One region of the Achromobacter sp. 1011791174 genome, then DNA from elsewhere that is predicted to be linked to it. Evidence: predicted binding sites of a transcription regulator. Region 1 holds the regulator's gene; the other holds the start of a gene.

Evidence for each region. The regulator FliA, encoded in region 1, starts transcription of late flagellar genes. The targets are predictions, from matches to a motif close to CTAAAGTTTNNNNNNNNNNNGCCGNTA.
Region 2: the regulator FliA is predicted to act here: its motif matches at 14,350-14,376, upstream of AC6LJ5_RS12900 (flagellar protein FlaG).

The regions. Positions count from the first base shown of each region.
Region 1 is NZ_JCBANH010000050.1:24,706-40,612, forward strand. Features, by position in the region: gene AC6LJ5_RS17750 (methyl-accepting chemotaxis protein) at 1-1,016, opposite strand, end outside; gene cheZ (protein phosphatase CheZ) at 1,221-1,853, opposite strand; gene cheY (chemotaxis response regulator CheY) at 1,862-2,251, opposite strand; gene AC6LJ5_RS17765 (protein-glutamate methylesterase/protein-glutamine glutaminase) at 2,301-3,359, opposite strand; gene AC6LJ5_RS17770 (CheR family methyltransferase) at 3,380-4,234, opposite strand; gene AC6LJ5_RS17775 (methyl-accepting chemotaxis protein) at 4,243-5,946, opposite strand; gene AC6LJ5_RS17780 (chemotaxis protein CheW) at 6,040-6,528, opposite strand; gene cheA (chemotaxis protein CheA) at 6,544-8,685, opposite strand; gene AC6LJ5_RS17790 (response regulator) at 8,715-9,095, opposite strand; gene motB (flagellar motor protein MotB) at 9,098-10,087, opposite strand; gene motA (flagellar motor stator protein MotA) at 10,102-10,971, opposite strand; gene flhC (flagellar transcriptional regulator FlhC) at 11,090-11,671, opposite strand; gene flhD (flagellar transcriptional regulator FlhD) at 11,705-12,028, opposite strand; gene AC6LJ5_RS17815 (RNA polymerase sigma factor FliA) at 12,460-13,218, shown strand; gene AC6LJ5_RS17820 (methyltransferase regulatory domain-containing protein) at 13,403-15,007, shown strand; gene AC6LJ5_RS17825 (flagellin N-terminal helical domain-containing protein) at 15,277-15,907, shown strand, end outside.
Region 2 is NZ_JCBANH010000029.1:33,958-49,864, forward strand. Features, by position in the region: gene AC6LJ5_RS12830 (iron-containing alcohol dehydrogenase family protein) at 1-718, opposite strand, end outside; gene AC6LJ5_RS12835 (IclR family transcriptional regulator) at 800-1,621, shown strand; gene AC6LJ5_RS12840 (NAD(P)H-dependent flavin oxidoreductase) at 1,618-2,637, shown strand; gene AC6LJ5_RS12845 (Bug family tripartite tricarboxylate transporter substrate binding protein) at 2,896-3,864, shown strand; gene AC6LJ5_RS12850 (acyl-CoA dehydrogenase family protein) at 3,869-5,020, shown strand; gene purF (amidophosphoribosyltransferase) at 5,174-6,694, opposite strand; gene AC6LJ5_RS12860 (CvpA family protein) at 6,725-7,213, opposite strand; gene AC6LJ5_RS12865 (SPOR domain-containing protein) at 7,213-8,058, opposite strand; gene folC (bifunctional tetrahydrofolate synthase/dihydrofolate synthase) at 8,158-9,468, opposite strand; gene AC6LJ5_RS12875 (cupin domain-containing protein) at 9,632-10,057, shown strand; gene AC6LJ5_RS12880 (Bug family tripartite tricarboxylate transporter substrate binding protein) at 10,124-11,095, shown strand; gene AC6LJ5_RS12885 (CaiB/BaiF CoA transferase family protein) at 11,092-12,348, shown strand; gene AC6LJ5_RS12890 (acyl-CoA dehydrogenase family protein) at 12,338-13,504, shown strand; gene AC6LJ5_RS12895 (IclR family transcriptional regulator) at 13,561-14,298, opposite strand; gene AC6LJ5_RS12900 (flagellar protein FlaG) at 14,444-14,821, shown strand; gene fliD (flagellar filament capping protein FliD) at 14,966-15,907, shown strand, end outside.

The DNA.
Region 1 (15,907 bases):
GCCTCGGAAAGCAGGTCGAAGGCCGTGTCGCCGGTGCGCGTGGCGGCCAGCACTTCCTGCACGCTCTCGGTCTGGCGCCGAATGCGGTCGATCTCGCCTGACATGCTGCCGACGCGTTCGAGCACGTCGGCGGCCAGCGCCGCGATGCGGCTGACCTCCTCGCTCATGCCGTGGTTGGTGGCGTCGACCTCGCCGATCGCCTGCACCACTTCGCCCACCTGCCGGTTCATGCCCTCGAAATCATGCACGAAGCGGTCGAAATCGGCGCTGGTGCGCGTCAGCACCTCGCCCGAGGCCTCGACGTCGGCGCGCAGCGTGTCGGTCTGGCGGCCGGTGGAATCGACCAGCTCCAGCATTTCGCCGGTGTGCCTGCCGATGTCGCTGGTGGCCGCGTTGACGCGCTCGGCCAGGCGGCCGACCTCGCTGGCGACCACGGCGAAGCCCCTGCCCGCGTCGCCCGCCCTGGCGGCCTCGACCCCGGCGTTCAGCGCCAGCAACTGGGTCTGCAAGGCGATGTCCTTGATCAGCTTGCTGATGTCGCCCACCGAGCGCGCGCGCACGGTCAGCTGCCCCACCACCTCGGTGAAGGCGGACATTTCGCGATTCATGCGGTCGACCCGTTCCTTGACCTCGGACAGCTCGGCCAGCGCCCGCTCGGCCGCCTGCAGGTTCTGTCCGGACACCTCGGCGATCTCGCGCGCGTGCGTGGACGTGGACGCCGACAGGCCGGCGATCTGCGCGCCGCTGGCGGCCAGCGCCCCGGCGGCGCGCGCCTGCTCCTGCGCCAGCGCCGAACAGCGTCCGGCCTGGAACTGGGTGCGCGCGGCGTTGAGCGCGATCTCGATGCTGGATTGGCGGACGGTGGCGATGCGCTGGCGCATCGAACCCAGGAAACGATACAGCGGCCATGCGGCCGGACTGAGCGACAGCGCGCGCTCCGACAGCACGGCCTCGCCCCGGTTCAGGCGGCGCAACAAGCCCCAGATGCCGCCCAGGCGGAATATGGATCTGGCCAAGATACTCTCCTAGTGCCGGCCCGGATCGTCTTCTGTGGAGATCCGTTGCCTGGACGCGCAGGCGCGCGTCCTGTCTCTCGCTGCATGGCCCTGATTCTGGTTCTTATGGCCGAGAGTCTATCACCCGCCCTGGCGCCCGCATTTAAGGGAAATCATCCATGCGGGCGATGGCAGGCGCCGCCGGCGTGGCCCCCCCGCGGCCGCCTAGAAACCCAGGCTGGCCAGCAGGTCGTCGACCTGATCCTGGCTGGTGACCACGTCGGCCTTGCCCTGCGGACTGACCTGCGGACCATTGAGCAGGCTGTTGGCCTCGTCGCGCCGCTCCTGCGGCACGTTGTCCAGCAGCACCTGCAGCAGCTCGCGCTCGATCGCGCCCACCACGTCCATCATGCGCATGATGACCTGGCCGGTAAGATCCTGGAAGTCCTGCGCCATGATGATTTCCATCAGCTTGGACTGGGTCTCCTGCGTCTGCTTGGGCACATCCTGCAGGAACGCGCGGGTGTCCTTGACCAGCTCGCGGGCCTCGGGCATTTCCAGAGGCTGGTCGAACCACTGCTGCCAGCGGCTGTCCAGCGACTGCGCCGAACGCGACATGCCGTCCTGGATCGGGCCGGCCGCCTCGGTCGCGTTCAGCACGCGGTTGGCGGCCTGCTCGGTCATCTGCGCCACATAGCGCAGGCGATCGCGCGCGTCGGGGATCGCGTTGGCCGCGTCCTTGATCGCCTGGTCCAGGCCCAGTTCGCGCATGCTGTCGCGCAGCATGCGCGTGAGCGAGGCGATGCGGTGGATCAGATCTGGGGATTCCGCCGGATCAACATTTTCCGTCGTGCTCATGCCGCACCTCAGCCTGCGATTTTCTCGAAGATCTTCGTGAGCTTCTCTTCCAGCGTTGCCGCCGTGAAGGGCTTGACCACGTATCCGTTGGCGCCGGCCTGAGCCGCCGCGACGATGTTTTCCTTCTTGGCCTCGGCCGTCACCATCAGCACCGGCAGCGTGGCCAGCGCGGCGTCGGCGCGGATCTGCTTGAGCATTTCCAGGCCGTCGAGGTTGGGCATGTTCCAGTCCGACACCACGAACTGGAAGCCGCCGTTGCGCAGCTTCTCCAGCCCGATGGCGCCGTCCTCGGCTTCATCCACATTCTCGAAACCCAGCTCCTTGAGCAGGTTGCGGATGATCCGCCGCATGGTGGGGAAGTCATCCACCACCAGAATCTTTATGCCCTTGTCTACCATCTTCCTACTCCAAAAGAAATGTGCTTGGGAACGATCGCGAAACCCCGCGTCAAACGCGGTGGCCGCGGTCTCCCAGGCGAGTCAGAATGCGCTCACTCATCGCGGAAAGCGAAACCACCTCTTCGGCCGCGCCGATGGCGATGGCTTCGCGGGGCATGCCGAACACCACGCAGCTGGCTTCGTCCTGCGCGATGGTGTGGGCGCCGGCGCGGCGCATGGCGAGCATGCCCGCGGCGCCGTCCTTGCCCATGCCGGTCAGGATGACGCCGATGGCGTTCTTGCCCGCCGCCACCGCGGCCGAATTGAACAACACGTCCACCGACGGGCGGTGGCGGTTGACGGGTTCGCTGGCGTCCAGTTCGATGACGTAGTTGGCGCCGCTGCGGCCCAGCCGCATGTGCGTGTCGCCGCCCGGGGCCAGATAGACGTGGCCGGGCAGGACCCGTTCGCCATGCACGGCTTCGCGCACCGTCACCGCGCACAGCGCGTCCAGGCGCTGGGCGAAGGACCGCGTGAAGCCGGCCGGCATGTGCTGCGTGATCAGGATCGCCGGGCTGTCCGGCGGCAGGGGCTGGAGCACCTCGCGGATCGCTTCGGTGCCGCCCGTGGACGCGCCCACGATCACCAGTTTTTCCGAGCTGGAGAGCGGGCGGCGCAGCGCCGGGGCCGGCGCGGCCGCGGGTGCGTGCGGCGCCGGCGCGCGCAGCTTGGCGCGCGAGGCGGCGCGGATCTTGTCGGCGATGATCTCGGTGTATTCGAGCAGGCCGTCGCGGATGCCCAGCTTGGGCTTGGTGACGAAGTCGATGGCGCCCAGTTCCAGCGCGCGCAGCGTGATTTCGCCGCCGCGCTCGGTCAGGGACGACACCATCACCACCGGCATGGGCCGCAGGCGCATCAGCTTTTCAAGGAAGTCCAGCCCGTCCATGCGCGGCATTTCGACGTCCAGCGTCAGCACATCCGGGTTGTGGCGCTTGATCAGCTCGCGCGCCACCAGCGGATCGGGCGCGGTCGCGACGACCTCCATGTCCGGCTGGCTGTTGATGATCTCCGTCATCAGGCCGCGCACCAGCGCGGAATCGTCCACACACAAGACTCTGATTTTCTGCATTTTTTGCCGCCTGGGCGGGCCTAGGCCCGGCCCCCGCATTCATAGACCGTCTGACCGCGCAGGCGGAAATCCTGGCTGATGTAGGTGAAGTTTTCCGAATGGCCCGCGAACAGCAGGCCGCCCGGCTTGAGCAAGGGAACGAACCGCTCCAGGATCCTGGCCTGGGTCGGTTTGTCGAAATAGATCATCACGTTGCGACAGAAGATGGCGTCGAACTTCTCGTTGATGGGCCAGGACGGCGCCAGCAGGTTCAAGGTGTCGTAGCGCACCATGTCCGCGATCTCGGGCCGCACCCGCACCTGGCCGGCATTGGCGCCGCGCCCTTTCAGGAAAAAGCGCTTGAGCCGCGACTCCTCCATCTTCGCCACACGCTCGGCCGGATAGACCGCGGCGCGGGCCCGGTTGAGCACATTGGTGTCGATGTCCGTGGCCAGCACCGTGGACGACGAGGCGCGCGGACCCAGCGCTTCGGCCAATGTGATGGCGATGGAATACGGTTCCTCTCCGGTCGAGGCCGCGCAGCACCAGATCGATACCGGGCCGCCGCGGCTGCGCGCGAAATCGGCCAGGATCGGGAAGTGATGCGATTCGCGGAAGAAGGCCGTCAGGTTGGTGGTCAGCGCATTGATGAAGTCTTCCCACTCCGGCGCGTCGGGCTGGCGCTCCAGCTGGTCCAGGTAGCTGGCGAAATCCTGCCGCCCCAAGGCGCGCAGCCGCCTGGCCAGGCGGCTGTAGACCATCTCGCGTTTGTGCGCGCCCAGCGAAATGCCGGCGCGCTCGTGAATCATCTTGCGGACGCGGGAAAAGTCCGCGTCCCGGAAATCGAATTGGCGGTCCACCGAAATGGACGGCGCCGCATTTGCCGCTGTCGCCACCGCTAGCCTCAGTGTTCAAGCGCAAGCGCGTCGGGCGCCTGCAACCGTGTGCCGTCCGCGGACGAACGCTGACCCGAAAGACGGTGGGCCGGCACCTCGATGACCTCGCCGGCGTTGATCTTGAACACCGCCACCGCCTCGGCCAGGCGCTGCGCCTGTTCCTGCAGCGAGCCCGCGGCCGCCGCGGCCTCTTCCACCAGCGCCGCGTTCTGCTGCGTCACCTCGTCCATCTGTGACACCGCGCGGTTCACCTGGTCGATGCCGCTGGACTGCTCTTCCGACGCCGCCGAGATCTCGCCCATGATGTCCGTCACGCGCTTGACCGACGCCACGATCTCCTGCATCGTCGCGCCCGCGCGCTCCACCTGCTGCGAACCGGCGCCGACCTTGCCGACCGAATCCTCGATCAGGCCCTTGATCTCCTTGGCCGCCTGCGCGCTGCGCTGCGCCAGCGAGCGCACTTCGCCCGCCACCACCGCGAAGCCCTTGCCCTGCTCGCCCGCCCGCGCCGCTTCCACCGCCGCGTTCAGCGCCAGGATGTTGGTCTGGAACGCAATACCATCGATCACCGACACGATCTCGGAAATCTTGCGCGAGCTGGCCGAGATGCCGTGCATCGTCGTCACCACTTCCGACACCGCCGAACCGCCGCGCTCGGCCACGTCCGACGCGCTGGCCGCCAGCTGATTGGCCTGGCGCGCGTTGTCCGCGTTCTGCTTGACGGTCGAGGCCAGCTGCTCCATCGAGGCCGCGGTCTCTTCCAGCGAGGCCGCCTGCTGCTCGGTGCGGCTGGACAGGTCCGTATTGCCGGCCGCGATCTCGTGCGAACCGACGTTGATCTCGTCCACGCCGCGACGCACCGCCGACACCGTGCGCGTCAGGCTCTCCTGCATGCGCTTGAGCGCCGCGAACAGCAGGCCGATCTCGTTGGTGTTGCGCGCCTCGATGCGGGCGGTCAGGTCACCGCCGGCGATGCGATCGAAATGGTGGCCGGCTTCCTGCAGCGGCTGCAGCACGCGGCGGCGCAGGAACACATAGGTGGCGAACACCAGCAGCGCGGCGATGACGCCGCCGGCGCTGACCGCGATCAGCACGAACTGGTAGCGCACCTGGGCGACCTCGAAGGCGTCCAGCGTCTTGCTGGCGCGCCAGAAGTCAAATCCCTCGATGGCGCGCGCGAAGCGGCCTTCCAGCGTGTCCTGCACCATCTGCACCTGCGTCTGGTAGCCGGGCATGTCGCCCTTTTCCAGCGTGGCGGCCAGCGGGTTCAGGCCCTGCTGGATCAGGATGCTGTAGGACTCTTCGATTTCCTTGAGCGATTCGGCCGCGTCGGCGGGCTTGGCAAGGCTCTTGTAGTACTCGTACTCGGCCTGGCCCTTATTCAGGGAGGCCTTCGCCCGCTGCAGCAGGCCGGCGGCTTCGCCGGCCAGGCCCGCCGTCGGCAGGGTCGCCTGGCCGACGTTGCGCACGATGTCCGCGTAATTGGAAGAGGCCGCGCGGCTCAGGCCGTTGAGCGCGTCCTTGTAGCTCAGGACCACCCGGCCGAGCGCATCGTCCAGTTCCTGCGATTGCTTCAGTTCGGCCAGCGTACCGTTGCTGATGCGCAGGGACAGCACGCCCAGCGCGGCACCGATCACCAACATGAAAGAGAAGAACGCCAGCACCCACAACAGGCTGGCGCGTATCGTCATGTTCGCGAAAAACTTGCGCATCACAAGAACCACTCCCTGACTGCAATCGTTGAGGAAAGCGTCACATCGGGTTCAATATGACGCCTCGTCCGTTCATCCTGCCTGCCGCCCCGTTCAGGAGGCGACCTTCTCCACCAGCGCCATCTCGTCGCTGGTCATCATCTTCTCGATATCGACCAGGATGAGCATGCGCTCGTCGACCGTGCCCAGGCCCGTCAGGTATTCCGTGGACAGCGTGGCGCCGAACTCTGGCGCGGGCCGGATCTGGCCGGAGTTGAGCATCAGCACGTCGGACACGCCGTCGACCACGCGGCGCTCGAGGTTCAGGATGATGACCACGGTCTGCTCGTTGTATTCGACGCTGCCCAGGTTGAACTTGATGCGCAGGTCGACGATCGGCACGATGATGCCGCGCAGGTTGGTCACGCCCTTGATGAAGGGCGGGACATTGGCGATGCGGGTCACGGTGGCCGCGTCATAACCGCGGATTTCCTGGACCTTCAGGATGTCGATGCCGTACTCTTCGTCGCCCAGCGTGAAGACCAGGAACTCGCTGCCGACATCTTCATTGCGCGCGGCCTGCGCTTGCGGTTTGGCTGCCATGAGGTTCATTCTCCATCAATTCAAAATGGCTTCGGGCTGCGACCAACGCTCACGGTTGGCGCGCGCCAGCGCGAATACGTCGACGATCAGGGCCACGCTGCCATCGCCCAGGATGGTGGCCGCCGAAATGCCGGGCACCTTGCGGTAATTGGACTCGAGATTCTTGACCACCACCTGGTGCTGGCCGATCAGGTGATCCACCAGCAGCGCGAAACGGCGATCCTCGGCCTGCATGATGACCGCGATGGCCTGGGTGGGATCGGTCTGCGCGCCGCCCACGGAGAACACGCGGTGCATCTCGACCAGCGGCAGGTACTCGCCGCGCACCTGCATCACGCGCTCGTTGCCGGCGACCGAATAGATCTGGTCGTTGGTCGGCTGGAGCGATTCGGTCACATGGTTCAGCGGCAGGATGAAGGTCTCTTCGCCCACCCGCACCGACATGCCGTCCAGGATCGCCAGCGTCAGCGGCAGCACGATGCGCGTGGTGGTGCCGTTGCCCGGCTCGCACGACAGCTGCACGTGGCCACCCATGTCCTGGATGTTCCGGCGCACCACGTCCATGCCCACGCCACGACCGGAGATGTCCGTGACCTTCTCGGCCGTGGAGAAGCCGGGCGCGAAGATCAGTTGCCAGATTTCGTCGTCGGGCGAGTTTTCGTTGACCGGCAGGCCCTGCGACATGGCCTTCTTCAGGATCTTCTCGCGGTTCAGGCCGGCGCCGTCGTCGCTCACCTCGATCACGATGTTGCCGCCGTTGTGCTGGGCGGAAAGCACCAGCTGGCCCACGGGATCCTTGCCGGACGCCACGCGCTTCTCGGGCGTCTCGATGCCGTGGTCCAGGCTGTTGCGCACCAGGTGCGTCAGCGGATCGATGATGCGCTCGATCAGGCTCTTGTCCAGTTCGGTGGCGCGGCCGTAGGTCTGCAGTTCGATCTGCTTGCCCATCTTGCCGGCGATGTCGCGCACCAGGCGCGGGAAGCGGCTGAACACGTAGTCCATCGGCATCATGCGGATGGACATCACGGCTTCCTGCAGGTCGCGCGCGTTGCGCTCGAGCTGCTCCATGCCGTTGAGCAGGCGGTCATGCAGCACAGGATCCAGCGTGGACGCGGTCTGCGCCAGCATGGCCTGGGTAATGACCAGCTCGCCCACCAGGTTGATGATCTGGTCGACTTTCTCCACGCCGACGCGGATGGAAGTCGATTCCTTGTCCGCGTGCGCGGGCGCCGCGCGGGTGGCGCGCGCCGCCTGGGTGATGGCTTCGGCAGCGGCGGCCGACTCGGCCACGGCGGGCGCGGCCGGAGCCGGCGCGACAGCAGCCGGCGCCGGCGCCTGGGCTTGCGCCTGCGCGGCGAACTGCTCGGCCGCCTGCGCGAACTGCTCGACCGGGGCCGCCGGCGCCGATGCGCCAGGAGCCGCCTCGCGGGCGATGTTCAGCTGATCGGCGTCGACGATGAAGCAGCAGACCGCCTCGATATCGTCGGGCGTGCAGGTGCTGTCGACCCAGACGGTCAGCGTGCCATTGGCGCGCTCGCTGGCGCGCACCTGACCCAGGTTGCCCATTTCCTCGAGCAGGGCCTCGGCGTCCTTGTCCGACACCTTGGTGATGCGCACGCGCAGCGGCAGGCCGGCGCCGTCGCCCGCCGGCGCGGCCGCCGCCGGTTCCGGGGCAGGCTCGGGTTCGGGCGCGGGCGGCGGCGCGGGGGCCGCGACGGGAGCGGGGGCCGGCGCCTGCGCGGCAGCCGCCGGATCCTTATGCTCCAGGGCCAGCTGCCTCAGTACCGCGCAGATGCGCTCGAATACGGCTTCGTCGGGCTCTTCGGAGGCCCGGTAGGCGTCCAATTGGCTTTTGAGCACGTCTTTCGTTTCCAAGAATATGTCCACCATGTCCGTGCGCAGCGCCATTTCGCCGCGACGGATCGCGTCCAGAAGGTTTTCGAGCAGGTGCGTGGTGCCGGCCAGCTGCGTGAAGCAGCCGAACGTCGCCGCGCCGCCCTTGATCGAGTGGGCGGCCCGGAAAATGGCGTTGAGCTGCTCGATGTTGGGCGAGCCCACGTCCAGCTCCAGCAGCAGCTGCTCCATCTGCGCGAGCAGCTCATCCGCCTCGTCGAAAAAGGTCTCGTAAAACTGACTGAGATCCAAACCAGAACTCATGGCCGGTACGCCTTCATAAATGAACTCGCCTACGCGCCCGGCTGCTCATTGAGCAGTTCGGACGCCAATTCCACCAGCACGTCGGGATCGACCGGCTTGGACAACCAGCCGCACACTCCCAGATCCCGGGCGGCCATCTTGCTGTCCACGTCGTCTTCCGTGGTCAGCACGAGAACGGGCACGTCCACGTACTGGTCCTCTCCCCGCAGACCCTGGATCAGCTCCAGGCCGCCCATCACGGGCATGTTCCAGTCGCTGACCACCAGGTCGATGGGATGGCTGCGGGCCATTTCCAGCGCTTCCTCGCCATTGCCTGCCGTCACGACCTTCCAGCCCGCGCCGGTCAGCGTCGCCTGCACAATCATGCGCATCGTGGCCGAATCATCGGCCACCAGTATCGTTGCCGCCATCGTTATTGAACCCCTTCGGCGCGCGGGGTGCTTTCCGCTGCGCCCTGATTGGTTTGCCCGGCGGCCCTAACCGCAGCCTGGGCCGCCTCCACCGCCGTTCCGACCTCGCGTGCATCGCGCGCGCTCACGTCGGCGGCCGCGGCGTTTTCATTCTCGATGCGCCGCTGGGTGCCCTGATTGAGCACCACAAGGCTGATACGTCTATTAACGGCTGCATACGGATCATCTTTAACCAGGCTCATGCTGGACGACAGCCCCTGGATCCGCATGACCTTGCTCTCGCTCATGCCGCCGGCCACCAGCTCCTGGCGGGACGCGTTGGCGCGGTCGGCCGACAGTTCCCAGTTGCTGTAGGCGCGCTCCCCGCGCGCGTATTGCGACGCGTCGGTATGGCCCGAGATGCTGACCTTGTTGGGCAGCTCGTTCAGGACCGGCCCCAGCTCACGCAGGATGTCGCGCATGTACGGCTGCACCTCGGCGCGACCGGTGGCGAACATGGGGCGGTTCTGATTGTCGATGATCTGGATTCGCAGGCCTTCGGTGGTCATGTCGATCAGCAGCTGCGGCCGGAAGCTCTTGAGCACCGGGCTGTTCTCGATCACGTTTTCCAGGCGCTTCTTGAGGTTTTCCAGGCGATGGTGATCGCGCCGTTCGGCGTCCACCATCGGCTGGGCCTCGACCCGGTTGCCCTGGGCGCGGCGCTCGTCGCCATCGCTGCGCAGCGGATCGCGGCCACCGCCAGGCACGGCGCTGGTCTCGGCCGAGCTGCTGGGTCCGCCGGTCAGCGCCACCCGCAGCGGCATGCGGAAGTACTCCGCGATGCCCTTGAGCTCTTCGCGCGGCACGATGCTGATCAGCCACATCACCAGGAAGAACGCCATCATGGCCGTGATGAAGTCGGCGTAGGCGATCTTCCAGCTGCCTCCGTGGTGGCCGCCGCCCCTGACCTTCTTGCGGCGGATCACCACACGGTGGTTGTTTACGGTGCTCATGGCCCGCTGCTCCGTCAGACCTTGCCGGTGGACTTGGTCTGCCGGACGTGCTCTTCCAGCTCACCAAAGGTCGGGCGCACGGCCGAGAACAGCACCTTCCGGCCGAACTCCACCGCCAGCTGGGGCGGATAGCCGTTCATGCTGGCCAGCAACGTAGTCTTGATGCATTCCAGCACCTTGACCGCCTCGGCCGTGCGGCGGTCGACGCGCGAGGCCAGCGGTCCGACGAAGCCGTAGGCCAGCAGAATGCCCAGGAACGTGCCCACCATGGCCTTGGAGATCAGGTCGCCCAGGATCGCGGGCGGCTGGTCCACCGCCGCCAGGGCCTTGATCACGCCCAGCACCGCCGCCACGATGCCGAAGGCCGGCAGGCCGTCGGCCATCTGTTGCAGGGCATGGGTGGGGATTTCGCGCTCGTGGCGGTAGGTTTCGATTTCCTCGTCCATGAGCGTTTCGATTTCGAACGAGCTCATGTTGCCGCTGATCATGATGCGCAGGTAGTCCGTGATGAACTCCATGAGCTTGTTGTCCTTCATGATGCGCGGGTACTCGCTGAAGATCGGGCTGGAGGCCGGATCCTCGATATGCGATTCGATGGCCATCAGGCCTTCGCGGCGCGCCTTGTTCAGCAGGACATACAAGAGCGCCATCAGCTCCATGTACACCTCTTTGCTGTACTGCGAGCTCTTGAGCGCGTCGGGCAAGGCTTTCTTGACCAGCATCAGGGACTTCTTGCTGTTGCCGGCCAGGAACGCGCCGAAGGCGGCTCCGAAGATCAGCGTGAGCTCGAAAGGCTGGTACAGCGCGCCCAGGTGGCCGCCGAGCGCGATGAAGCTGCCGACGACCGAGACGCTCACCACGAGATAACCGATAACAATCAACACATCAGGCCCCTGCCAACGAAGTCTAAAACCGGCGTCAATGATCCCCTGTTCCCCCCGACCCAAAAAGGCGGGTTACGGGGAGTTTTCCAGGGCTTTTGATGTATTTGGACGCCGCCGCTCAGGAACGGGCGGCGTCGGAGGCAGGCACGGGGCGGCTGCCGGCGCGCGCCTTGGCGGCCGCGCGCGTCTTTCCGGCGCGGGGCGGCGGCCGGCAAATGGCGCACACGAAGTCGGATTGCGGGTCGTGCGCATGGGCGATGAAATGGCCGCCGCACTGGCGGCAGGCCGACAGTTGCAGCATGCCGCTGTCGAAGAAGCGGACCAGCATCCAGGCACGGGTGAAGCTCAGCACTGGCTCGCCGGACTCGGCGTTGTCCACGCCCGAGTTTTCCAGGTACAGCCGGTAGGCGTCGATGACCGCGCGGATGCCCTTGCTGGTGGTGCGCGCGTTCAGGAAGGAATAGACGTTGTAGAACAGCGAGGAATGGATATTCGGCAGCCAGGTCATGAACCAGTCCACCGAGAAAGGCAGCATGCCCTTGGGAGGCGAGCAGCCGCGTATTTCCCGATACAGGCGCGCCAGGCGGTCGTGGCTGAGACTGGTCTCAGCCTCCAGCACCTGCAACCGCGCGCCCAGTGAAATCATCGAGCTGGCAAGCAGAATGTCGTCGGCTTCCTGCGAAACGCTCTTGATGGCCATGACTGATTATCCGTGTGGGATCCGGAAAGGCCGTCAGGCCAGCTCTTCGACCGGCTGTTTCGCCAGCAGGATCGTCGCATGCGCTTGCTGCAGCGCGCCGCCGAGCACATCGTGCGTCAGCGCGGACAGCAGGCTGTAGTCATCGAAACGGAAGCGGCACAGCAGCGAGCTGGAGCTGGCCAGCTTCACCAGCTGCGCCGGCGACAGGCGCATCAGGATATCGGCGACTTCGTTGCTGAATCCCAGACGGAACATGGATGCGGCATAGTCGTCGCGCAGCATGCGCTGCGCCAACAACAGGTAGGACAGATTCACTTCACGAATATCTGCCAGCAAAGAATTCTCGACTTGTTGCACGCCCGACTCCCTATTCCCTATCCCACGCAAGGGGCTTGATTACCAAGGGCAACGCATGTTTTGTTGCATGATTGCCCGCTGCATCCTGTTTTAATGCGAAATGTATCATTTGTTCGCAATTTAAGTAAAATTTACCACAGGTCATGTCATTTTCTATGACTTATATGACAAATCTTTGTTGATATTGCGCAACTTGCGATTTTAGATACACCTTGACATGCAATTCTTGGCCAAATTTACGTCAATTTGCCAAATAGGCATTCAAAAAGTTGCGTGCTTTAAGGAATGAAAAGAGCGCATTTGCCGACAATGACAACTTGCCGATCACTTATCCTTGCCCCGCTTTAGTGCAGCCGCGCGTTTGTCGACAATGTCGCAAATTGACAACGATCGACGGCGCGTGAAGATGGACACCGCCTGACCTTTCCGCAATGCCCCACGCAGATGACAGCTTGGTCGAATATGCCCCGCTAGTGCGGAAGCTGGCCCTGCAATTGCTCGCCCGCCTGCCGGCCAGCGTCGAGCTCGACGACCTCATACAGGCCGGCATGATCGGCCTGCTCGATGCTGTCCGTCGTTATCAGGAAACCGCCGACGCGCAGTTCGAGACCTACGCCACCACCCGCATCCGCGGCGCCATGCTGGACGAGTTGCGCGGCCAGGACTGGCTGCCTCGCAGCGTGCGCGCCAAGGCGCGCAAGATCGAGCAGGCCATCCAACAGCTCGAGCAGCGCCTGATGCGCGCGCCCACCGAAGCCGAGATCGCCCAGCAGCTGGAATTGCCGCTGAATGAATACCAGGCGCTGCTGCACGACGCGCAAGGCGTGCAGATCGTGCATTACGAGGATTTCACGACCGACGCCGATACCGGCCCGGGCGCGCAATCGGACTGGAGCGCCACGCTGAACCACGGCTCGGCCACCGGCAATCCGCTGGATTCCCTGCTGGCGGGCGATTTCCGCCAGGCGCTGGTGCACGCCATCGACGCCCTGCCCGATCGCGAAAAGCTGCTGCTGTCGCTGTGTTACGAGCAAGGCCTGAACCTGAAGGAAATCGGCGCGATCATGAACGTGACCGAGGCCCGCGTCTGCCAGCTGCGCTCACAGGCCACGGCGCGGATTCGCGCCAAGCTGAAGGAACAGGCCTGGCAGGATCTGCCCAAGGAAGGGCAGATCGCGCAGATTATTTAGCGCTCTGTTTACAGGGTTCGCACGCGAGCTGTTCGTGCCAAGCGTGCAAGATCCCGGCGAATTCCGCCTTTATTCCCCCCATTTCTTCGCGCGAGCGACAGCTAACCTTCAGACTGGCGCGCATCATGGCGCCGGCATGGGCCGGCGCCAGCGCACTCGCTCTACCGCCCCCCAGGAATACGCAATGACCGATACCGACGCCGTCACCCAGGCGCTAGCCGCGGCCTACGACGAAACGCCTTACCAATCGAATGCCTTCTCCTTCTCCGCGCCCGGGCACCTGCGCGCCGTGGCAGCGCTGTATGGCGTCAGCGCGCCCCCCGTGGCAAACGCCCGCGTCCTGGAGCTGGGGTGCGCCGCCGGCGGCAATCTGCTGCCCTACGCCGTCGCGCATCCCGACGGCCATGCCGTGGGCGTGGACCTCTCCGCCCAGCAGATTGAAGCCGGCCAGTCCATCGTCAAAGCCATGGGGCTGAAGAACCTGGACTTGCGCGCGATGAGCATCACGGACATCACGCCCGAGTTCGGACAGTTCGACTACATCATCGTGCACGGCGTATTCAGTTGGGTGCCACCAGAGGTGCGCGAAGCCATCCTCCGCGTATGCCGGGAGAACCTGGCGCCGGAAGGCATTGCCTATATCAGCTACAACACCTACCCGGGCTGGAAGGCTTCGGATGTGGTGCGGGACGCGATGATCCTGAACAGCCATGGCGCACAGACGCCGGAAGAACAGCTTGCGCGGGCAAAAGACATGCTCAGCATGTTGGAAAACGGGCTATGGGGCAACAATCCAATGCGCGCGGCGCTCCAACAGGCCGCCCGCCAGCTGCGACAGCAATCCGACTACTACCTGATGCACGAGCATTTGGAGGCGGTCAATGCACCCTGCTACTTCCTGGAATTCGTCGCAGCCGCCCAACAAGCCGGATTGACCTATTTGACGGACGCCGAACCGCAATCCACTATTGCGTCGAACTTCGGCAACAACGTCGCGGTGCTGCATGGCGCCCTGTCGGCAGACACGGGGCGGGAAATGCGCGAACAGTACCTCGACTTCGCTGTAGGTCGGCAATTCCGCAAGAGCCTGCTCATCCGCTCGGAGCGCGCCGACCAGATTCTGGATATCCCAGAAGCCAATGCTCTCGAGAAGATGCACCTGGCTGCTCACCTGACACTGGAGCGCGCGCCCGCGGGCGCTCCCTCCAAGGAGCGGCACTATCGTACGCTCAGTGGTATCAATATCGCATCGCAGGATTCCAGCTTCATCGCCATCGCTGATGCGCTGCGCACGGCCTGGCCCCGTCCGGCGACCTTCCAGGAACTCGTGGACGCCGCCCGGCCCAAAGCCAGAAAGGCTACCACCGACGACCAGCTCCGCGAGCAGATTCTCCACCATCTGGTACTCATGCTGAACGCCAACGCGCTCCAGTATCGATTGGAGCCGGTAGGCTATGGCGGAGACGACGCCAAGCCCAAGTGGATTCCGGGACTTGCCCGCCTGCACGCCTTGACCCGCGAAACCGCCCTCCAGGTCGGCCCATACAATCTTTGGCACCAGCAAACCCGTCTCCCCACGGACGCCGTCGGCCGCTTCGTGATCGGCCATATCGATCAAGGCGCCTCCGTTGCGGACATTCGCACTCGACTGCGCGACGCTCTTGCTTCCGGGGAGCTGTCCCACCCCAACGGCAAATCATTGAAGCGGGTACGCAATCTTGACCCGGTGGCGCAGACCATCTTGTCGGACGTGCTTGGCCGCCTCCGGATCCAGGGCTTGCTAATCTAGGCCGGCCGCGCAGGCCAGGAGTAGAACCAGAAAGGGGCGAATTCATTCCGCCCCTTTTTATTTCGACGCGGCCGAGGCCCGATCTTTGCATTGCCCGCGCATGCACAAAAAAGAACGTCCTTCGCAAATTCTCCCTAAAGTCTGGTTTTGGACTGCCGTAATCCTGGCAACGGACGAACTTGAAAACCTCAAATTCAGTTCCTCACGTTACAGTTGGGCGGCCTAGCTGCCCGGTTTGAAGAAGCCTTTCTCTCCTTGGGAGCTTAAACATGGCTGCAGTCATCAATACCAACTACTTGTCCCTGGTTGCCCAGAACAACCTGAACAAGTCCCAGTCCGCCCTGGGTACCGCCATCGAACGCCTGTCGTCGGGCCTGCGCATCAACAGCGCCAAGGACGACGCCGCCGGCATGGCCATCGCCAACCGCTTCACCGCGAACGTCAAGGGCCTGACCCAAGCCGCCCGCAACGCCAACGACGGCATCTCGCTGGCTCAAACGACCGAAGGCGCGTCGAGCGAAGTCAACACCCACCTGCAGCGCGTGCGCGAACTGGCCGTTCAGGCCGGTAACGGCAACTACTCGCAAGAGCAGCTGGATTCGATGCAAGACGAAATCAACCAGCGTCTGTCGGACATCGACCGCATCTCGCAACAAACCGACTTCAACGGCGTGAAGGTTCTGTCGGCCGCCGCCAAGCCCCTGACGCTGCAAGTCGGCGCCAACGACGGCGAAACCATCACCCTGAACCTGTCGGAAATCAGCGTCAAGACGCTGGGCCTGAACGGCTTCAACGTCAACGGCAAGGGTGTCATCGACAACCGCGCCGCCAACGTCAACGACATGAGCGGCCCGAACGTGGTTGCCGGCGCCAACAACACCTACACGGTCACGACCACCA
Region 2 (15,907 bases), on a different contig from region 1:
CCCGCATGCACAGGCGCAAGGCCTGCAAGGCCATGGCCTTGCCGACAGGGGAAGGATCGGTATTGATCCAGGCGCCCAACGCATGCAACACGGCGTCGAAACCGCCCTGCGCGGTGGGGCGCGGCGGCAGGCTCAACGTGAGTTCTGGTTGCAGCGCCACCAGGGATGGGCGCGCGCGCAGCGAGCGGTGCAGGCGCTTGCGCCCATCGTCGCCTTGAATCAACGCGGCCGAGCTGCTTTCGCTGCCGGTGCCCGACGTCGTGGGCATGGCGATGAAGAGCGGGTCGGCGCCCTGGGCGGCGGCGTTCAACCAGGCCTGTCCTCGCGGCGCCTGCAATTCGTCGGCATCGAAGCCACCGGCGAGGCAGGCGTAGACCGCCTTTGCCACGTCAATGGCGCTGCCTCCGCCCACCGCCAGCACGCTGGCGCAATTCCGTTCGCGCGCCACGCGCAGCGCCGCCCGCACCTGAGCCAGGGCGGGATTGGGCACCACGCCGTGATAGACATGCCATTGCAGTCCCGGCACGGCGGCAAGCGCCGCCTCGACGACGGATCCCACGGCGCCCCAGGTGCCAGCGTCCGTCACCACCAGGGGCTGACGCAGGCGTTCGCCCGCGGCCGCCAAGGTTCTGGCCAGGGCGTTTCCGCCCCAATGGCAAACGCCCGGCCAGGCCATGACGCCCTGGCCCAGTAGCGCACAATCGTGCTGACCGCTCACATCATCCTCCTCATCTTGCATAATTTGCTATGCGAATTTATAATTCATTTAGTGAATTGATGATAAAAAAGGAGCTTGCCCATGTCAAGAGCCTCGGCTCGTGCGTCCAAGAACGACGTGACTGAAGATTCCGCCGAACCCGACCGCCAGTTCGTCACCGCGCTGGCCCGCGGGCTGGACATCCTGCGCTGCTTCAGCGCAGAACGACGCATGCTGGGCACGACGGAGCTGGCCCAGCTGACCGGTCTGGCGCAGCCCACGGTCTGGCGGCTGTGCCACACCCTGCAAAAGACGGGCTTCCTTGTCACCGTTCCCGGCAAGGACAAGCTGCAGCTGGGCATCGCCGCCATCGCGCTGGGCGGCGCGGCGCTGGCGGGACAGGAAGCGCTGGACGTCATCCGGCCGCTGCTGCAGGCGCTGGCCGACCGCTACCAGGTGGCGGTGGCGCTGGGCCGGCGCGACGGCGACAGCATCGTCTACCTGCTGCGCTGCCAAGGGAACTCGCCCCTGCTGATGAACCTGCGCGTGGGTTCGCGCATACCGCTGTTCCACAGCGCGATCGGCTGGGCCTACCTGGCCTGCTGCTCGCCCGAAGAACGCGAGGCCCTGCTGCAAGAGGCCCGCGCGTCCGGCAAGGCCGGCGACGCCACGGAGCAGCAGGCCATCGCCGACGCCATCGCCCAATATCCGGAGCGCGGCTTCGTCTATCACGAGCGCCCCGCCTACCAGATCAACACCGTCGCCGCCGCCATCGAACTGCCTGCCGGCGAACGCTACGTCGTCAGTTGCGGCGGCCCGGCGGCGCTGCTGCCCCGCCCGCTGATGCTGGACGAAGCCGGTCCCACGCTGCGGCAGCTGGCGCGCGAACTGCAGCCCATCCTGCTGATGGGGAGGCACGTGTGACCCTGCCTCTTGCGCCGGCCGTTCCGCAACGCTGGCCCACCCGCATCACCGAACTGATGGGCATGCGCTGGCCGCTGCTGCTGGGCGGCATGATGTGGCTGTCCGATGCGCGGCTGGTGGCGGCCATGGTGCGCGCCGGCGGCATGGGCTTCATCACCGCGCGCAGCTCGCGCACGGACCACGACTTCCGGCTGACGCTGCGCGAATGCGGCCAGCTGACCGGCGGCCTGCCGTTCGGCGTCAACCTCACGCTGTCGCGGCGCGCGGCCAACAACGAGGCCATGCTGACGCGGCTGCGCATCGCGCTCGACGAAGGCGTGCGCCTGTTTGAAACGGCGGGCCTGCCGCCCACGCCGCTGCTGCCCGCCATCCGCGAGGCCAGCGCCATCGTCATCCACAAGTGCGCGCACGTGCGCCATGCCGTCGCCGCCCAGAACATGGGCGTGGATGCGGTGACGCTGGTCGGCATGGAAGAAGGCGGCCACCCCGGCAGCAATCAGCTGCCCACGTTCCTCAACGGGGCCTATGCCCTGGAACAGCTGCGCATCCCGCTGGCGCTGGGCGGCGGCATCGGCCACGGCCGGCAGATCGCCGCGGCGCTGGCGCTGGGCGCCGACGCGGTGGTGATGGGCAGCGTCTTCACGCCGGCGCAGGAAACACCGGCGCACGCGGCATACAAGCAACGCGTGGTCGAGACCAGCGAGCACGGCACCCGCGCCGTGCTCGGCAGCCTGGGCGATACCTGGCGCATTCTGGACAACGAAAATGCCCGCAAGGTTGCCGCCTTGGAACAAGCCGGCGCGAGCCGCTACGCGGACTTCGGCGACCTGATCAGCGGCGAGCGCACCCAGGCCCTGGCCTACCAGGCGGGCCAGCACGAAGAAGGCATGCTGTCCATGGGGCCGGCGGTGGGCTTTGCCCGCAACATCGAACCCGTGGAAAACATCGTCCGACGGCTACAGCAGGAATGCGTGCAGGCCAGCGCGCGCTTCATGCGAATGGTCGATTCCGTCTGATTTCCCGCCCGCGTCGACGGGCGGCTCCACGCCCCCTTGCATCCCTGCCCCGCCTCGCGCGCGGCAGGGATTTTTCATGCGCCTGCGCGACCCGGTCTGACCACGGACCAAAAGCCCGTTATTGCGGCACCCCCAAGGCCGCAGTATCATCAATTCATTAAACGAATTAATAATTCGCAAAGCGAATTAAAAATGGATCACCCAAGAATCCATCCGCGCGACACGAACGCGCTCAACCCAGAAAAACAGGAGACGGAAATGAAGTTCAGCAAGATGGTGGCGGCAGCCCTGCTGGCCACGGGCTTCACGGCGGCCTCGGCCGCGCAATGGCCGGACAAGCCGATACGCGTGGTGATCGGCTTTGCGCCCGGGGGGCCTTCCGACATCGCCTTCAAGATGATGCAGGACGAGCTGGCCAAGAAGCTCGGCCAGCCCGTGATCCCGGACTACAAGCCGGGCGCCAACGGCAACCTCTCGCTGCTGGCCGCGGCCAGCGCCCCGGCCGACGGCTACACCATCCTCTGGACCAACGCGGCCACCATCGCCGTCAACCAATACCTGTACAAGGACTTGAAGATCGACCCGGCGCAGGCTTTCGCGCCCGTCGCTCAACTGACCGATTCGCCGCTGGTGGTGGTGGTGCCCAAGGATTCGCCCTACCAGACCATGGTGGACCTGATCAAGGCGATCAAGGCGGACAAACAGGCGACGATCACCTACGGATCGCCGGGCTATGGCAGTTCGGCGCACACCGCGGCATCCTCGCTCGCGCTCGCCTTGAACACCAGGCTCACGCATGTGCCGTACAAGGGCAGCGCGCCCGCGCTGCAGGACCTGATCGCGGGACGGCTGACGTTCATGATCGACAGCCGCTCCAGTTCCCTGCCCTACATCAAGGACGGCATGCTGCGCCCCCTGGCGGTCAGCGGCGCCGCCCGCGTCAAGGATCTGCCCGACCTGCCCACCATCGCCGAGTCTGGTGTCCCGGGCTTCAAGGTCACCACCTGGCAGGCCGTGGTCGTCCCCGCCGGCACACCCAAACCCATCATCGACAAACTGGCCCGGGCGCTGGAAGAAACCGCCGCCATGCCCGTCGTGCAGGAACGCTTCGAACGCATCGCCACCCCGCTGGTCAGCAGTTCGCCCGAGGCGTTCGCCCAGTTCTGGGCGGAGCACCGCGAGGCCACCCGCGACCTCGTGGAACGCGCCAACCTGAAGCTGGAGTGAACGCATGAGCAACATCGACCTGACGCCCGAACAACAGGAACTGCAGCACAGCATCCGCCGCTTCATGCTGGCGGAAGTGGCGCCCATCGTCGCGCGACACGAAAAGGCGCGGACCTTTCCGTTCGAACTCATGCCCAGGCTGGCAGCGCTCGGCTACCTGGGCGGCAATCTGCCGGAAGACCAGGGCGGACACGGCATCGACATGCCCACCTGGGCCATGATGATGGAAGAGCTGGGCTACCACTGGCTGTCGCTGCGCACCATCGTCAACATCACCAACGGCTCGATCAAGCGCCTGGCCGCCCACGGTTCGCCAGCGCAGAAAGAGCAGTATCTCAAGCCGCTCATGGCCGGCCGCCTCAAGGCCTGCACCGGACTGACGGAACCGAACACCGGTTCCAACATCGCCGGCATCCAGACGCGGGCCGAGCTGGTGGGCGACGAATGGGTGTTGAACGGCCGCAAGCTGTGGATCACCAACGGCTGCGACGCGGATGTCGCCATGGTGGTCGCGCGCACCTACAGCCCCACCTGTGAAGGCAAGCTGTCGACCTTCATCGTCGAACGCGCCCTGGCCAACTACGACGTGCGCAAGCTGGACACCATGGTGCTGCGCTGCACTGGCACGGCCGAGCTGGGCTTTGCCGACGTCCGCATTCCCAAGGAAAACCTGGTCGGCGAGGAAGGCGCGGCGCTCGCCGGTACGCTCAAAGGCCTGGACGCCGCGCGGCTGAACATCGCCATGGGCGCCGTCGGCGCCGCACAGGCGGCCCTGGACATGTCGATCGACCATGCCAAGCAGCGCGAGCAATTCGGCCGGCCCATCGGCAGCTTCCAACTGGTACAGAAGCATATCGTCGACATGACGGTCCGCGTCGAAGCGGCGCGCGCCCTGGGCATGCGCGCGGCCCATGCGCTGGAAGCGGGCAAGGACGTGCGCCAGGCCTGCTCCATCGCCAAGCTCTACGCCACCGAGGCCGCCCACGAAGTCGCCAGCATGGCGCTGCAAGTGCATGGCGGGCTGGGTTACTCGGAGGAGTATCCGATCGAGCGCATCTTCCGGGATACGCGCGGCGGCATGATTCCCGAAGGCACGACGGAGATCCAGACGCTGATCGCGGGGCGCGAGATCCTGGGGATGAACGCGATCGCCTAGCGAACAAGCAGCGGGAGACGCCAGTTCCCTGAGCGTCAGACGGGCCGCCGCCCATCCTCGGCGGAGGGCGTCGGCGCGGCCCGGCAAGGTTCGATGCGCCAATGAAAAAGCCGTCCCTCCCGGGACGGCTTTTCAGGCAGCAGCGCCCGACGCTCAGGCGTCGTTGGCCGCGTACCCCATGTTGAACTGCAGGCCGCCGGCCGATTCGCCATCGCTGGCTTGCCCGCGCGACTGGCCCAGGCGCGCCAGGTATTCGGCGGTGATGTCACCCGTGACGTATTCACCGTCGAAGCAGGACGCCTCGAAACGCGACAGCGCGGGATTGACGTCGCGCACGGCCTGCTGCATGTCGTGCAGATCCTGGTAGACCAAGGCATCGGCGCCGATGGTGCGGGCGATTTCCTCGTCGCTGCGGCCGGTGGCGATCAGCTCCTGCTGCGTCGGCATGTCGATGCCGTACACATTGGGGAAGCGCACCGGAGGCGCGGCCGAGGCGAAATAGACCTTGTTAGCGCCAGCGGCGCGCGCCATGTCCACGATCTCGCGGCTGGTCGTGCCGCGCACGATGGAATCATCCACCAGCAGCACGTTCTTGCCCTTGAACTCCATGCCGATTGCGTTGAGCTTCTGGCGCACGGATTTGCGGCGCACAGCCTGGCCCGGCATGATGAACGTGCGGCCGACGTAGCGGTTCTTGATCAGGCCCTCGCGGTAGTCCAGGCCCAGGCGCGCGGCCAGCTGCATGGCGGCGGGACGCGAGGAATCCGGAATCGGCATGACCACGTCGATGTCGCCCAGGCGCATGTTGCGCGCGACCTTGTCGGCCAGGTATTCACCCATGCGCAGACGCGCGCCGTAGACCGACGCGCCGTCAATCAGCGAGTCCGGCCGGGCGAAGTAGACGTATTCGAAAATGCAGGGCACCAGCTGCGGATTGTCGGCGCACTGGCGGCTGACGAAACGGCCGTCCAGGTCGATGAAGACCGCCTCGCCCGGCGCCACGTCGCGCACGAAGGCGAAGCCGCTGCCTTCCAGCGCCACCGACTCGGACGCCACCATCCACTCGACGCCCTCATCCGTTTCCTGGCGGCCGATGCACAGCGGACGGATGCCGTGCGGATCGCGGAAGGCCAGCAGGCCGTAGCCGGAAATCTGAGCCACCACGGCGTAGGCGCCGCGCACGCGCTTGTGCACCGCCGCGACCGCGCGGAACATCGCATCGTCGTCCAGCGACACGCCGCTGGCGGCCGATTGCAGTTCGTGCGCCAGCACGTTCAGCAGGACTTCGGAATCGGAATTGGTGTTGATGTGGCGGCGGTCGACGCGGTAAAGCGATTCGCGCAGCTCGCGCCAGTTGGTCAGGTTGCCGTTGTGGGCGAACATGATGCCGAACGGGGCGTTCACGTAGAAGGGTTGTGCCTCTTCCTCGCTGGCGCTGGAACCCGCGGTGGGATAGCGTACCTGGCCGACGCCGGACGTGCCGGGCAGCGCGCGCATGTTGCGGGTGCGGAACACGTCGCGCACCAGGCCATGCGCCTTGTACATATTGAACTGGTTGCCTTGCGACGTTGCGATGCCCGCGGCGTCCTGCCCGCGATGCTGCAACAGCAGCAAGCTGTCATAGAGCAGCTGGTTGACCGGCCCGCGCCCGATGACCCCTACGATTCCACACATGGTGAGAGTTCCTGGTTGATGTGAAGCAAATCAATACGGCAGCCAGGTCGCCAGCGACGGCGGCAGCCACGTCTTGATATGTTTGATGGCCTCGATGGCCGAATGCGAAAACATGGCGTCCCGCCACCAGGGCTCCTGGGGCAAGGGCGTATAACCGGCGGCGGCGACCAGCGCCAGCACGATCAGCAGACCACGGGCCAGCCCGAACATTCCGCCCAGGCCGTGGTCGGCCGGGCTCAGTCCGGTGCTGCGGATCAAGGCTGAAAGCGTCATATTGACCAGGCCCACGCCTAGCAGCACGATAATGAACACCGCCGCGTAGGAAACCCCCATGCGCAGCAGCGTGGTTTCAATGTATGGCTCCAACCAGGCGTAGACCGTGGGTCCCCACCAGATCGCCGCCACGAACGCCAGCAGATACGCCACCAGCGACAGCACTTCCTTCAGCAGGCCGCGCACCAGGCCCAGCACACCCGATACCACCAGGATGGCCAGCACGACGAAGTCGAAACCGGTCACTACTGGGCGGCGATGAAGCCGTTGTCATAGCCCAGCGTGCGCAACCGCGCCTGGGCCGCCTGCGCCGCCTCGCGCGAGGGGAACGGCCCCACGCGCAAACGGTACTGCTGCTTGCCGCCGATGTTCGCCTGCTCCACGAAGGCGTTGGTCACGCCGGCCTGATGCAGCTTGCTGCGCCGCGACTGCGCGTCATCGGACGTGGTGTACGCGGCGACCTGCAATACGAAATTGCCCTTGGTCGCGGCCGGCTTTGCGGCGGGCGGCGTGGCGGCAGGCGCGCTGCGGCCCTCGAGCAACGCCAGCGCGCGGGCGCCGTCGTCGGTACGCGTTTCCGGCTTGGCGGCGGGCTTGGGATCGGGCTTGGGATCGGGCCTGGCGGCAGGCTTGGGGTCCGGCCTGGACGGCTGCGCCGCGGCCGACGTCGCCGGCGTGGTGCCGGCGGGCGGCACTTGCGGCTGGGCCGTGATCACGGGCGGCGGCACCGAGACCACCGGCGGCGGGGTTGGGATGGTTCCCGTGGGATCCGCCGGCGCGGCGGCGCCGGGCGTCTGGCCCGCGCCCTGCGCGGACGCCACGGGCGGCGCGACCTGCGGCTCGCTTACCTGGGGCTGGAACGGCGTGTTGCGTTCCGGCACCTTGATGGGGATGTTGTCCGCAACCGGAACCGGCTGGGAATCGAGCACCATGGGCAGCACGATGACGGCCGCCAGGACCAGCGCGATCGCGCCTGCCAGCCTGCGCCGCGCACGGCCGCGCAACTCCGCCGCCTGCACTTCGCTGGGCACGGCCGCCCGTTTGGAGGACTGCGCCTGGTCGGCAGGATCTTTGCGTTTGAAAAAACCCATGGAAGAGAATTCCTTGCGGCGCCTTTCGGCGGACGGCGCGGCGGCTTGCCGCCACCTTGCCGATGAACCGAATCTAGCCCCGATTGCCCGCGCTCTTGCCTATGCCTTGCGACCCAGGGCCTGCAAAACCGAGGCCACGGTGAGAAACGACCCGAACACCACGATTCTATCATTCTCGGCAGCCCGTTCGCGCGCTGCCGCGAAGGCCGCGGCGGGATCGGCATAGGCCTGCACGCTGGGATTTTCACCGCCCGCTGGCGCAGCCGGCAGGGCCTGGCCGACCTGCCGCGCCAGGTCTTCGCCGCTGGCGCCGCGCGGGCCCGGCAGGCCGGCGCAATACCAATGGTCGACGCGCGAGCCCAGCTTGGCGACGACGCCCGCCAGGTCCTTGTCGTTCAGCATGCCGAAGACCGCGTGGGTGTACGGATGGAAACCCATGTTGTCCAGGTTCTGCGCCAGCACCGCGGCGGCGTGGGGATTGTGCGCCACGTCCAGGATGACGGCGGGCTGGCCGGGCAGGATCTGGAAACGGCCGGGCAGCGAAGCCTGCAACAACCCCATGCGCACGGCCTGCTGCGGCACGGGCAGCAGGTCGCGCACCGATTCCAGCGCGGCCAGCGCCGCCGAGGCGTTGAGCAGCTGATTGGCGCCGCGCAGCGCGGGATAGGCCAGCGCGCTGCGGCGCTGTTCGCGCCCGCCGTAGGCCCATTGCTGGCGATCGCCCGAGTAATTGAAATCGCGGCTGAACAGCCACAGATCGGCGCCGATGGCGGCGGCATGGTCCAGCAACGACTGCGGCGGCGACGGATCGCTGCAGATGGCGGGCTTGCCCGACCGGTAGATATGCGCCTTCTCGAAGCCGATCTTCTCGCGCGTGTCGCCCAGCCAGTCCATGTGGTCCAGGTCCACGCTGGTGACGATCGAACAGTCCGCGTCGACGATATTGACCGCGTCCAGCCGGCCGCCCAGGCCCACTTCCAGCACCACGGCGTCCAGCCGCGACTGCGAGAACAGGCGCAGGATCGCCAGGGTGGTGAACTCGAAATAGGTCAACGAGGTGTCGCCCCGGGCGGCTTCAACCGCCTGGAACTGCTCGATCAGCGCCTCGTCGGTGGCGATCTGGCCGTTGACGCGGGCGCGCTCGTTGAAATCGATGAGATGGGGCGAGGTGTACAGCCCGACCTTGTAGCCCGCGGCCAGCAGAATGGCCTCCAGCATGGCGCAGGTGGACCCCTTGCCGTTGGTGCCGCCGACCACGAACTTGACGCCGGACAGCGCCAGCCCCAGCCGATCGGCCACCTCGCGCACCCGCTCCAGGCCCATGTCGATGGCCGTGGCATGGATGGATTCCAGATAGCGCAGCCAATCGGACAGGGTGGCGGCGGGCGCGGGCTTTTGGACAGGAGACATGGACGGACGGCAGAGAGGAACGCAACACGCGATTCTATCAGCGCGAGACCGGCGTTTTCCCTAATCCCCCCTTGGACGGCCTGGAATCGCGCGCAAAATGCCTTGCCGATATTTTTCTCATATATAAAAATAAATTCATGAATGAGAATTTCATGGAGCCCGCATGAGTCTGGACACCAGAACGAAACCCACCCCTGCCTGGCTGGTGCGCGAGGCCGATGTGCCCGGCTACCACCCGGCCAACCACACCGGCACGCTCAACCGGCGCCTGATCGGCCCCGACACCGTCGGCTCGCGCCACGTGGAAGTGCTGCTGGGCGTGATCGAAAAGGGCCAGGGCGCCCTGCCGCATGCGCATCCCGGCATCGAACAGGTCTGCTACCTGTTGTCCGGCACCGCGCGGGCGCAGGTGGCGGACGAATGGGCCGACATGGCGGCGGGCGACTGCTGCTATTTCCCGCCGGACGTGCCGCACGTCTTCACCGTGACCAGCGACCAGCCCGCGCGGCTGCTGGTGATCTACTCCCCACCCTATGAAGAATCGCCGGACCGCGTGATACGCGGCTTCCCGACGCCCCCCGCCGCCTGACGCGGCGCCCCGCCGGCCGTGGCGGCCGCAGAAGCCGCCCGCGCCATCCCACCAAGGAGACCAGCCATGAAACCATCGCGCCTGCTCGGCGCCGCGCTGCTTGCCGGCGCGGCCCTGCTGCCCGCGGTCGCGGTCCGCGCCGCGGACTATCCCGCCAAGCCCATCACGCTGATCGTGCCCTTCCCCGCCGGTTCCGGCACCGACGCGGTCGGGCGCATTTTCGGCAACGAACTCTCGTCCATCCTGGGCCAGCAGGTCATCGTCGAGAACAAGCCCGGCGCCAACGCCACCATCGCCGCCAGCCTGGTGGCGCGCGCCCGCCCCGACGGCTACACGATCTTCGTCACCACCAACACCTCGCACTCGGCCGCGCCCTGGCTGATGAAGAACGTGCCCTACGACCCCGTGAAGGACTTCACGCCCATCGCGCGCGGCGGCAACCTGCCCTTCATCCTGGTCGCCAACCCCAAACGGCCCTGGATAACGGTCGCCGACCTGGTCACCGATGCGCGCCAGCGCCCCGGGCGCATCACCTATGCCAGCGGCAACAGCACCGGCATCGTGGCCGGCGCCACGCTGGCCCGCCGCGCCAATATCGACATCCTGCACGTGCCCTATAAAGGCACGCCGCAGGGCCTGACCGACGTGGTCGGCGGACAGGTGGATTTCATGTTCACCGACCTGGCTTCCGGCCTGCCCTTCGTGCAGTCCGGCCAGTTGCGGGCGCTGGCGGTGTCCACCGCGCAGCGCAGCGCCATCGTCCCCGACCTGCCCTCCATGGCCGAATCCGGCGTGCCGGATTTCGACCTGAACTCCTGGAACGGTTACTTCGGCCCGGCCGGACTGCCGCCCGAGGTCGTCGCCCGGCTCAACGCGGCGATCAACCAGGTCGTCGCCAGGCCCGAGACCCGCCAGCGCCTGGCCGCGCTGGGCTTCGACGCGTTCTCGGGCACGCCGCAGGACTTCGCCCGCTTCGTGGGCGAGCAGCGCGACCTGTGGGGCAAGCTGATCCGCGATGCCGGGATCGAGCAGCAATGAGCCCGCAACCCGCCTCCGCCTCCGCCGGCCCGCTGGCCGGCGTGCGCATCCTGGACCTCAGCTCGGTCGTCATGGGCCCCTACGCCACCCAGGTGCTGGGCGACCTGGGCGCGGACGTGGTCAAGGTCGAGTCCCCCGCCGGCGACAACCTGCGCGCGGTCGGCCCCATGCGCAATCCCGGCATGGGCCATCTGCACCTGCACCTGAACCGCAACAAGCGCTCGATCGCGCTGGACCTGAAGACGCCCGAGGGCCGCGAGGCCTGCCTTCGGCTGGCCGAGGGCTGCGACGCCCTGCTCTACAACATCCGCCCCCAGGCCATGGCCAGGCTGGGCCTGTCCTATGAAGCGGTGGCGGCGCGCAATCCGCGCATCGTCTACCTGGGCGCCTATGGCTTCGGCGAGCAGGGACCCTACGCCGGGCGGCCCGCCTACGACGACCTGATCCAGGGACAGGCTGGCATCGCGGCGCTGTATGCGCGGCAGAGCGGCGAGGTGCCGCGCTACGCGCCCCTGACGCTGGCGGATCGCGCCGTCGGCCTGCATGCCGCCATCGCGCTGGTGTCGGCCGTGCTGCATGCCCGCGCCAGCGGACGCGGCCAGCAGGTCGAGATTCCCATGTTCGAGGGCATGGCGCACATGACGCTGGGCGACCACCTGGGCGGCGCCACGTTCGACCCGCCGCTGGGCCCCGCCGGCTACGCCAGGCTGCTCGCGCCGCACCGCCGGCCCTACGCCACGGCCGACGGCTACCTGTGCCTGCTGATCTACAACGACAAGCACTGGCGCAACTTCTTCGCCCTGATCGGCCAGCCGGAACTGGCCGACGATCCGCGCTTTCGCAGCCATGGCGCGCGCGCCGCGCACATCGGCGAGGTCTACGCCTTCGTCGCCGATGTCATCCGCCACCGCGCCACGGACGACTGGCTGGCCGATCTGGCGCGCGCCGACATCCCGGCGGCCCGCCTGCACGCCATCGAAGACCTGCTGGATGACGAACACCTGGCCGCCACCGGTTTCATCCGCGCGCAGAACCACCCCACCGAAGGCCGCCTGCGCACGCCCGCGCCGCTGGGCCGCTACGCCGGCACGCCCACCGCCATCCGCCGCCCCGCCCCCGCGCTGGGCCAGCACAGCCGCGAACTGCTGGCGGAAGCCGGTTACGACGAGGCCGCCATCGATGCCCTGTTCGCGCGCGGCGCCGCCCTTTCTCCCGATTCCCCGGAACCCCCAGGAACGCCAGATGGACTTTGAATTCACGCCTGACCAGCAGGCGCTGCGCGCCGCCGTCTCCCGCATCTGTGAACGCTATCCCGACGAATACTGGCTGGAGCGCGACCGCGAAGGCGGCTTTCCCGAGCCGCTGCACGCCGACCTGGCCCGCGACGGCTGGCTGGGCATCGCCATGCCGCAGGAATACGGCGGCGCCGGCCTGGGCATGACCGAGGCGGCGCTGATGATGCAGACCATCGCCGCGTCCGGCGCGGGCTTTGCCGGCGCGTCGGCCGTCCACATGAACATCTTCGGGCTGAATCCGGTGGTGGTGTTCGGCGACGACGCCCAGCGCCGCCGCTGGCTGCCGCCCCTGATCGCCGGCCGCGAAAAGGCCTGCTTCGCCGTGACCGAGCCGGACGCCGGGCTGGACACCACCAAGCTGGGCACGCGGGCCGTGCGCCAGGGCGATGAGTACGTGGTCCACGGCCGCAAGATCTGGATCTCGACGGCCCAGGTGGCGCACAAGATGCTGCTGCTGGCGCGCACCACCCCGCTATCGGAGGTGGACAAGCCCACCCAGGGCCTGTCGCTGTTCTATACGGACCTGGACCGGTCCAAGGTGGAAGTCCGGGAGATCGAGAAAATGGGTCGCAAGGCCGTGGACTCGAACATGCTGTTCATCGACGGGCTGCGCATCCCCGTGGCCGACCGGGTCGGCGAGGAAGGCCGAGGCTTCGAGTACATCCTGCACGGCCTGAACCCGGAACGCATCCTGATCGCGGCCGAGGCAGTGGGCATCGGCCGCGCCGCGCTGGAGCGCGCGGTGCGCTATGCCGGCGAGCGCGTGGTGTTCGGCCGCCCGATCGGCCAGAACCAGGGCGTGCAGCATCCGCTGGCCCAGGCCTGGATGCAGCTGGAAGCGGCCGACCTGATGGTATACAAGGCGGCCAGCCTGTACGACGCCGGCAAGCCCTGCGGCCCCGCCGCGAACTCGGCCAAGTACCTGGCCGCCGAAGCCGGCTACAACGCCTGCCAGACCGCCGTCATGACGCTGGGCGGCATGGGCTACGCCAAGGAATACCACGTGGAACGGCTGCTGCGCGAGAGCTTCATTCCGCGCATCGCGCCGGTCAGCCCGCAGCTGATCCTGTGCTTCATCGCGGAGAAAGTGCTGGGACTGCCCAAGTCCTATTGAGCGCGGCGCGACAGGGCGGACCGTCCGGCGGGGTTGCGTGCCGCCGCCGGTCGCCCTCAGGCCTGCCGCTCCAGCCCGGCGCAGGCCGAGCGCAGGATGCTGGCGTACTCCGCCTGCCTGGGTTCGATGCGGTATATCGGCCCGCCGACCGAAATGGCGTAGTGCTCGCCCGACAGGGTCAGCGGCCAGGCGATCGCCCCCACATCCGCGATGGATTCACCGTTGTTCATAAACCAGCCGCGCTGGCGCGACAGTCCGATATCCGCTTCCACCTGCGCCGGCGTCGTCAGCGTCCGCTCGTTGTAGCGGGTCATTTCCACGTTGGCCAGCATCGCCGCGCGTGCCGGCTCGTCCAGCAATGAAATCAGCGCCTTGCCCAGCGAATTGGCATGGATGCTCTTGAATTCGCCGGCGACCGGCGCGTAGCGGATCGTGTGCGGGGAATCCAGCACGTCCAGGTAGACCACCCGCGCGTCCTGGCTCAGCTTGGCGAAGACCACGGTCTCCTTGGTTGCGTCCCTTAATTCCACCAGGCTGGGATAAACCCGGTCCAGGACCGGATCGGCATGAGCGATGCGCTGCGCCATCGCCAGCAGGCGTCCCGTGGGGTAGTACCCCTGGCGCCGTCCGGTTTCATAGAGATAACCCAGCCCGGTCAGCGTGCGGATCAGCGCCAGGCAGCTCGACACCGGCACATCGAGCAGCCGGGCGAGCTCCGACAGGGGCAAGGCGCGCTTCTCGCGGGCATAGGTTTCGATGATTTCGATGACGCGCAGCGCCGTCTTGACACTCATTGCCCTGTCCACAACCCCGGAACGTGAGAAATATCTTGTTTCAGATGGCGCTAAAGTTCGCCCCTGAGCGTGCCGTTATGGTAACTGAGAATTTCCTGATAACAGCGCGCTCCTCCGAGACGCCCGCACCGCCGCTGGAGTGATCATGGCCGTATCCCCCTTAGCCCCCGCCTCGTATGCCCCCGTGGCGGTAGCGCCTGCGCCCGCCGTCCCGGACCCATCCGTCACTGTTGCGCCTGCCGCTGCCTCAGCCCATAGCGGCGGCTCGGACAGCGCCACGTCCGAGCAGTCGGATTCGCAGAAGCTGCCGCTGGAACGCGCACTCGACGAAATCAACGACCAGATGAAAGCCTGGTCCACCCAATTGCAGTTCGAGGTCGACCCCGACGTGCATCAGATCGTGGTGTCCGTGGTCGACTCCGAATCGGGCAAGGTCCTGCGGACCATCCCGAGCGAAGCTGTTATCAAGATCGCCAAAATGATCGTCAACATGCAGGGAAATGGCATCAAAACCTCGGTTTGATCCGTACCCAATATATTTCAGAGAATGCCTTTCAGTCCGCGCGCGCGGGCGGAAAGACCGAATTAAGCCAGCCTTATGCCCTTACCCGGCCAATCGCTGACCTCCAATCTTTGACAGAATCATATCGCTAGGAAGGAATCTCACATGGCCTCCATTACCAACCTTGGTTCGGTCTCCGGCCTGCCCCTGGAAAAGATCCTGACGGATCTGGCGGCAGCCAACGACAAGGACCTGCAGCGCTACACGACGCGAGCGACGAGCTATCAGGCGCGCATCAACGCCTACAGCCAGCTGCAAAGCGCGCTGGAAGCGGTGCAGAAGTCCGCCGCCACGCTGGGCAAGCCGGAGACCATGGCCGCCATGATGGGCAGCGTCACCGGCGGCAACGCCTTGACCGCCACCGTCGGCGAAGGCGCCGTCGCGGGCCAGTACACGATCGAAGTGAAGAACCTGGCCATCGCGCAGGGTCTGCGCTCCGGCGCCGTGGCCGACCGGACCGCCAAGAACGGCGACACTGGCACCTTCGAGATCGAACTGACCGACGGCACCAAGCGCACCATCGACCTGAAGGGCGACACCTCGCTCAACGGCATCGTCAAGGCCATCAACGCCGACGACAAGGCGGGCGTGCGCGCCACGGTGCTGAACGATGGCAACGGCAACAACTACCTGATGCTGACCGCCAAGGACACCGGCGTGCAGGCCTCGGTGAAGAACATCACCGTCACCGGCGACCAGTCGCTCAAGAATATCCTGGGCTTCAGCACCGCCGCCGACGGCACCACCAGCGGCATGACCCAGACCAAGGCCAAGGACGCCGAACTCGTCATCAACGGCCTGACGGTCAAGAGCGGCTCGAACAACGTCTCCAAGGTCATCGACGGCGTGACGCTGAACCTGACCGACACCACGCCGACCGACAAACCGATCCAGCTCAAGCTGGAAGCCGACGTCTCGGTCGCCACCAAGGCGGTGCAGGATTTCGTCAAGACCTACAACGCGCTGCAGACCACGATCAAGGGCCTGACCGCGTACAACCCCAAGGAACCGGACGACACCAAGAAGGCCAGCCCGCTGACCGGCGAC